DNA from 3 places in the Neobacillus sp. 204 genome. Region 1 is predicted to be linked to each of the others. Evidence: riboswitches for the same ligand, from Rfam matches in the RefSeq annotation. Region 1 holds a riboswitch; each other region holds the start of a gene.
The links. Region 1 has a riboswitch for thiamine pyrophosphate ahead of thiM (hydroxyethylthiazole kinase). Riboswitches for the same ligand answer to the same signal wherever they lie in the genome.
Positions count from the first base shown of each region.

Region 2: linked by a shared signal. The riboswitch ahead of tenI (thiazole tautomerase TenI) and the one ahead of thiM (hydroxyethylthiazole kinase) in region 1 are both predicted to bind thiamine pyrophosphate.
Region 3: linked by a shared signal. The riboswitch ahead of thiC (phosphomethylpyrimidine synthase ThiC) and the one ahead of thiM (hydroxyethylthiazole kinase) in region 1 are both predicted to bind thiamine pyrophosphate.

Region 1 covers NZ_JBJORY010000005.1:61,787-64,059, reverse strand. Annotated here, with positions in the region: gene dcuS (DcuS/MalK family sensor histidine kinase) at 1-571, shown strand, start outside; TPP riboswitch at 665-774, shown strand; gene thiM (hydroxyethylthiazole kinase) at 857-1,672, shown strand; gene thiD (bifunctional hydroxymethylpyrimidine kinase/phosphomethylpyrimidine kinase) at 1,688-2,273, shown strand, end outside.
Region 2 covers NZ_JBJORY010000014.1:79,150-81,422, forward strand. Annotated here, with positions in the region: gene thiO (glycine oxidase ThiO) at 1-336, opposite strand, end outside; gene tenI (thiazole tautomerase TenI) at 305-949, opposite strand; TPP riboswitch at 1,078-1,186, opposite strand; gene ACJ004_RS24225 (hypothetical protein) at 1,397-1,786, opposite strand; gene ACJ004_RS24230 (MMPL family transporter) at 2,182-2,273, opposite strand, start outside.
Region 3 covers NZ_JBJORY010000010.1:145,857-148,129, reverse strand. Annotated here, with positions in the region: gene thiC (phosphomethylpyrimidine synthase ThiC) at 1-1,304, opposite strand, end outside; TPP riboswitch at 1,474-1,587, opposite strand; gene ACJ004_RS20745 (small acid-soluble spore protein H) at 1,834-2,013, shown strand; gene ACJ004_RS20740 (GNAT family N-acetyltransferase) at 2,250-2,273, opposite strand, start outside.

The sequences.
Region 1 (2,273 bases):
CATGAACAAACTACATGTCATTTCAGGTTTAATCCATATGAAGGACTATCAAACGGTCTCGTCATACATTTCTAAAATAGTTGACCACCAACAATCAGAGGTAGAATTTGTTGTCAGTCGTTTTAAAGACCCCGTGTTAGCAGGTTTTATTTTAGGAAAGCTTAGCTTTGCAAGGGAAAAAGGCTGTGAATTTATCATTGAAGGGGAAGGATCTTTACCCGAACCAATCCAGCGTGGAACCACTCACGAGGTGGTCACGATCCTTGGGAATTTAATCGATAATGCACTGGATGCAGTTGCAGACTATCCGATTAAAAAAGTGACCTTAAGATTGGATTATTTTGATGAAATCCTCGTGTTGGAGGTTCATGATACAGGACAAGGGATTGATGAGGATATCATCAATAGCTTATGTGTGAAAGGGTATTCTACCAAGGGTGAAAATCGGGGGATTGGATTATTTTTAGTACAGCAAAGCCTGGAAAAATTATCAGGACAGTTAGAAATACATTCTCAAAAAGAAAAAGGGGCAACATTTATTGTTACGATCCCTTATAAAAGTAAACAATAATAATATTATGTTAACTTAATATCTATTAAAACTATTTTCTTTACATTATAGTTCCATAGCGTTATTATTTACTTACTTAATTTAATAAAGTATTAGATCTACTAGGGGTGCCCTGTAATCAGGCTGAGAGAAAACGATCAAGTTTTTAACCCTTCGGACCTGATCTGGGTAATCCCAGCGTAGGAAAGTAGCCATGTGAAGGTATTATTTTTTCTCTGACTAACTAACCAGGTCCGTTTATGGATCTGGTTTTTTTTATGTATTAATAGAAATGGAGAGATTGAAATGGAAATTATCGGTTTGCATGAAACGTTGGAAAAAGTAAGGAAGGTCAATCCGCTTGTTCATAATATCACCAATGTTGTGGTAACGAATTTTACCGCAAATGGTTTGCTTGCTTTGGGTGCCTCGCCTGTTATGGCCTATGCTGCCGAGGAAGTTGCAGATATGGCAAAAATAGCTAGTGCATTAGTTTTGAATATTGGTACGTTAAACCCGCAAACAGTAGATTCGATGATCATTGCCGGAAAAGCAGCCAATGAATCCAGCGTTCCCGTTATTTTAGATCCGGTGGGTGCTGGGGCTACCCGTTACCGAACTGAAACAGCACAAAGAATCATGAACGAGGTGAACGTTTCAGTGATTCGGGGAAACTCAGCTGAAGTTGCTAATGTATTAGGCGAGAAATGGGAAATTAAGGGCGTCGATGCAGGTGCATCAGCAAATGGTGATATCATTTCCCTTGCAGTAAAAGCAGCACAAACATTAAATTGCGTCGTCATCATCACGGGAAAAGAGGATGTTGTAACGGATGGCGAAACCACCTATCTGGTTAGCAATGGCCACCCAATCATGACAAAGGTGACTGGAATGGGTTGCCTGCTAACATCTGTGATTGGTGCCTTTGCAGGAGTAGAAAGTGATTTGCTTCAAGCTTCGGTAGCGGCATTAACATCCTATGGGGTTGCGGCTGAAAAGGCTGCGGCTCAAACAGCTGAACAGGGACCGGGAAGTTTCCAAATCGAATTTTTAAACCAATTGTCTAAGGTTTCGACAGAAGACATAAATATACATGCTTCTTTTAAAAAGGTGGATCGATAAGAGGGGGTACTTTAAATGAAAAAAGCATTAACGATCGCAGGTTCCGATAGCGGCGGCGGTGCTGGAATTCAAGCCGACATAAAGACGTTTCAGGAATTAGAAGTTTTTGGGATGTCGGCCTTAACCGCAGTAACTGCACAAAATACATTAGGGGTTCATGCTGTCTATCCAATGTCAGCTGAGGCAGTTGTTAAGCAGATCGAAGCGATTGGCACGGATATGGGTGCGGATGCAGTGAAAACAGGAATGTTGTTCAATGCAAAAATCATCGAGGCTGTCGCAGCCCAAGTAAGAATTTTTGAATGGGAGAATGTGGTAGTCGATCCTGTTATGATTGCCAAAGGTGGTGCTTCCTTGTTGCAAATGGAAGCTATTTCTGCCATGAAAACATACTTATTGCCACGTTCCAAGGTGATTACACCAAATATTCCGGAGGCAGAAGTGCTTACCGGTCTGGTAATTCAAACCAATGAAGATAAAAAAGAAGCTGCTAAAAGACTGAATGAGTATGGGGTAAAGAATGTCGTCATCAAAGGCGGTCATGATGAAGACGAGTCCGTTTCAACAGATTTGTTGTTTGATGGGAAGGAATTCTACACCT
Region 2 (2,273 bases), on a different contig from region 1:
TTCTACTGCTATTTCTTCCGTTTCTGCAATTTTTACCATTCCCTTATTCACATACTCGATATCAATTCCAGTATATTCATATAACTCCCTTGAGAGAGCAGAAAACATCGCCTGACTTTTTAAAGCCAGCTGGAATAAGGGACCATCTTCTTCAATTTCTGCTTGAGCTGCCAGCATTCCGGCAGCCGCACTTGATGCTTGGGATGCCAACCGGTCCTTCTCAATTATAATTACTTTTCTTCCCATTTTTGATAGCTGATAGGCAATAGAGGCTCCGATAATTCCTCCTCCGATTATGGCAACATCAAATGATTCTTCCATTGTATCCATCTCCATTTTTTAATACATTGAGGTAAGCTTTTACTGCTGATAATGGGTCTAGTGCTTCTAAAACCCCTGACATGACAGCGATACCCTTCGCTCCTGCGTGGAGTACCTGGCCCGTATTCTCAGGTGTTATGCCGCCAATTGCAATAACCGGAATGGCTAGTTGTGTAAGCCTTGTCAATTCGTTAAGCCCTTTGGGAGTCATACCTGGTTTTGATTGTGAAGGGAAGACATGGCCGTATAGCACGTAATCAGTACCATTCTCTTTTGCTTGTTGTCCTTCTTCATAGGAGTGAATCGAACTCCCTACCCTAAGCTGCGGAAAATTTTCTTTTATAATAGCAGCATCTAAACTATGAAAGGCTAATTGAACACCTCCAGCCTTTGTAACTAAGGCAACATCCGCTCGATCATTAATAATAACCTTTGATAATGGCAGGTTTGCCGCACTTAAAAGTTCAACGGCTTGAAAAAGTTCCCTTGCTGTTTTTTGTTTTTCTCGTAAGTGAATCGCGGTTACATATGGGTGAATATCCATGACAATTTCACGTAGCTGCTCGATCGGCATTTTACCATTGGAGATAATATGTAACTCTTTAACACTAGTTAAAATACAAGTCACTCCTTTAAGAAGATTCCGCTCAGCTATGGAATAAAATAGAAAACAAAAAACCACTTCCTTTGGTTCAGAAAGTGGTTTGAAAATTTGAAATAGAAATTTCTTAGATAAGAAGTTTCTTCTGTTCTCAAATATCCTAGTTTCCACTTCCCTACGCTGGTATAACCCAGATCAGGTTCATAGAGTCCCGAAGTATCACTTCAATCTCAGCCTTTTAAAAAGGCACCTCTAGCGGATTTGCTTCACTTATTAAATCGTAAAAAATACACTACATGGATAATATTAACACCTCGATTAGAAATGTCAAATAATTTCTTTATACATACACTTCATTTGTTCTGTGCCCTTATTTTTTTTTGATAAATTATTATTTTACTATGGTTAGTTTTTGGCCAATATAGATTGGTTGATTAGGATCGAGGTTGTTGGCTGGGACCTTTAATCTGGCACTTAACTTAGAATTTCTTTTGCTTTTTCCTTCATTTCCTTGAATCGTTCATTTAAAAATTGGGGGATCGTGTCGTCGGCGGTAAAATGCAAAACGATGGCTTTTATTTCACGTCTACTGAATTTGCCATGGTCATGAATTTTATATCCCCTGCCGTTAAGTTTAAACCTTATCATAAAACTGTCAGCTTTCTTATTTTCCCTCGGATAAACTTGAACAAAATTAAGAACTGCCTCTTGGCATGTACAATCTGGATTCATACAATATGAGTCAGCAACCAAAAATAACTTCCCAATATAAACAAAGTTGAAATAATCATTGTCTTGATTGGGGAAAACCTCTGAATAACAAACAGAGATGCCTTTAGCAATCTTATTTAGCACAGCATGCATAATACCGCTCCTTTTTTAATAATTCTAATTTAATTGGGAACACTCCCATTTATTCTAGGTATTAAATACAATTATTCGCTTCAGCATTTAACAGGAAAAATATTATAAGACGACACGATAGTGGATTCAAATTGATGAAAATTACAGGGGAAGATTGCAGATTTAATAGGATGGAATCTAAATTTCAAAAATATTAATTTACTTATATCATTATCGTTTTGGTATTTTCTACCTCCCTTCCGGTAAAATTATATCACACTACTTTTCATAATATTTTTGTCTATTCAAAAGGTTTTCTACAATTATGTGAACACTCCATTAATATCTAAATAGAAAACAAAAAAACCACTTCCTATGGTTCAGAAAGTGGTTGGAAATTTGAAATTAAGTTCTTCTTATATTACTTTTTCCTCGAAGTTTAATTTATCTTCCTTTTTTCTAGAAAATAAATTTGCAAGGGTATCTGGAAGGGCAATCATCGCTGGCA
Region 3 (2,273 bases), on a different contig from region 1:
ATATGATCATATCCTGGAGCAATATCGGTTGTTAATGGTCCTAAGGTATAGAATGGAGCTTCTTTACAGATTTCCATTTGCTTATCAACATTTTCTTTAATTAGATGCATTGGTACATGGCCAGGGCCTTCAATCATCACTTGGACATCATGCTGCCAGGCGATCTGCGTTAATTCACCTAACGTTTCCAGTTCTGCAAATTGCGCTTCATCATTCGCATCGGCTATGCTTCCAGGACGTAAACCATCTCCAAGTGAAACAGAAATGTCATAGTGCTTCAAAATTTCACAAATTTCTTCAAAGTGGGTATAAAGGAAACTTTCTTGGTGGTGGGCCAAGCACCACTGTGCCATAATTGAGCCGCCGCGGGAGACAATCCCTGTTGTCCGTTTTGCCGTCATCGGAATATACCGCAGCAGGACGCCAGCGTGGATGGTAAAATAATCGACCCCTTGTTCGGCCTGTTCTATCAATGTATCCCGGTAAACCTCCCAGGTTAAATTTTCGGCTACTCCATTTACCTTTTCGAGTGCTTGATATATTGGCACTGTACCAACTGGAACTGGTGAGTTACGGATGATCCATTCCCTAGTTGTATGTATATTCTTTCCGGTTGATAGATCCATGATGTTATCTGCCCCCCAACGGGTCGCCCATGTCATTTTTTCAACCTCTTGCTCTATTGATGAAGTGACCGCTGAGTTGCCAATGTTTGCATTAATTTTGACATGAAAATTTCGGCCAATGATCATAGGTTCGGCTTCCGGGTGATTTATATTTGCCGGAATAATCGCTCTCCCATTGGCAACCTCACTACGAACAAACTCAGGATCGGCATTTTCTCGAATCGCTATGAACTCCATTTCAGGGGTGATTATGCCTTTTTTGGCGTAATGCATTTGCGTGACCGTTTGCCCTGCTTTTGCACGAAGAGGTCTTTTATTAATGTTTGGAAACCATTCGAGATTCGCTCGTTCATCATCTTCGAGATATCCGTTATCTTTAGGTTTTATTTCTCTTCCCTGATAGGCCTCAACATCATTACGCTCGAGAATCCATTTCTTGCGGATCTGCGGAAGTCCCTTTCTGATATCGACATGATAATTGGAATCTGTATATAGACCGCTCGTATCATATACGCGAACAGGGGCATTGTCTTCTTCACCAAATGATGTTACGGTGCGCCCCAGCTGAATTTCTCTCATTGGAACCCTAATATCAGACCTTGATCCTTCGATATACACTTTTTTACTTCCTGTAAATTGCGATTTTAACTCAATGTTCACTTCAGTTTGATTTTGCATGTAACTTCCTCCTAATAAATAGTAGATTTTGCGATCTAGGAGTTACTGCATAAGTTCCATTACAAGCACCTCAGGGGCAGACTTATAAATGAAAGACAATAAAAAAAGGCTCTGTTTACACAGAACCTGATTTTTCGTCAAAAAGTAGTGGCGCAGAAAAATAATTAGTACGCCTTTGAAACTACTTCCCTACGCTGGTATAATCCAGATCAGGTTCAAAGGGTCAAAGAATTTAACGCATTCTTCTCTCAGTCCGAGCTATCGGACCCCCCTAGTAGAACTATTGAAACAGTATAAAATATGTTGTTTACTTTTAAAAAATAACATAGGTTTTAGAAAAATAAAAGAAATAAGTGAAAATATTTAAAAAAATATTTTTGTAGTTTTTTCAATTAGTGTACTTTTCATTTTGTTTACAAACCTATCGGACAGTCCAAAATGAAGGCTTCTCTTTTTTTTAAACAAGGGTATAAACAAGGAATTCTGAACAAATACTTTAATTGTTATTTACTAAAAGGAGGTCATGAACATGGATGCACAAAGAGCACAGGAAATTGCTAGTTCACCAGCTATGGCTAATGTAAAGTATAATGGAACACAGATTTATATTGAGCATGTAGACCAAAATAACGGTACAGCCACAATCCATCCTCTTGAAGAACCAAACAATAAACAAAGTGTTTCTGTATCAAACCTAATAGAACAGTGATTCGTCAGCTTGCTTTTATTAAAACATTGTTTTTGAAAATAGCCGTATGTAAACACATTCGGTTATTTTCTTTAATAAAGATTTAAAGCGTTTAATCGACCGAACTCCGCAAAAAGAAGTGAGAAGGGTCGCCAATAGAGCGTCTAAGCGACCGAGCTTGCCAAGAAGAAGCGAGCCCGGTCGTTAATAATGTATGCAGATAATGAAGTTTGCAAAAACAAACATTCATCTACAAATCAGCGATGCATGGTCCACATGCC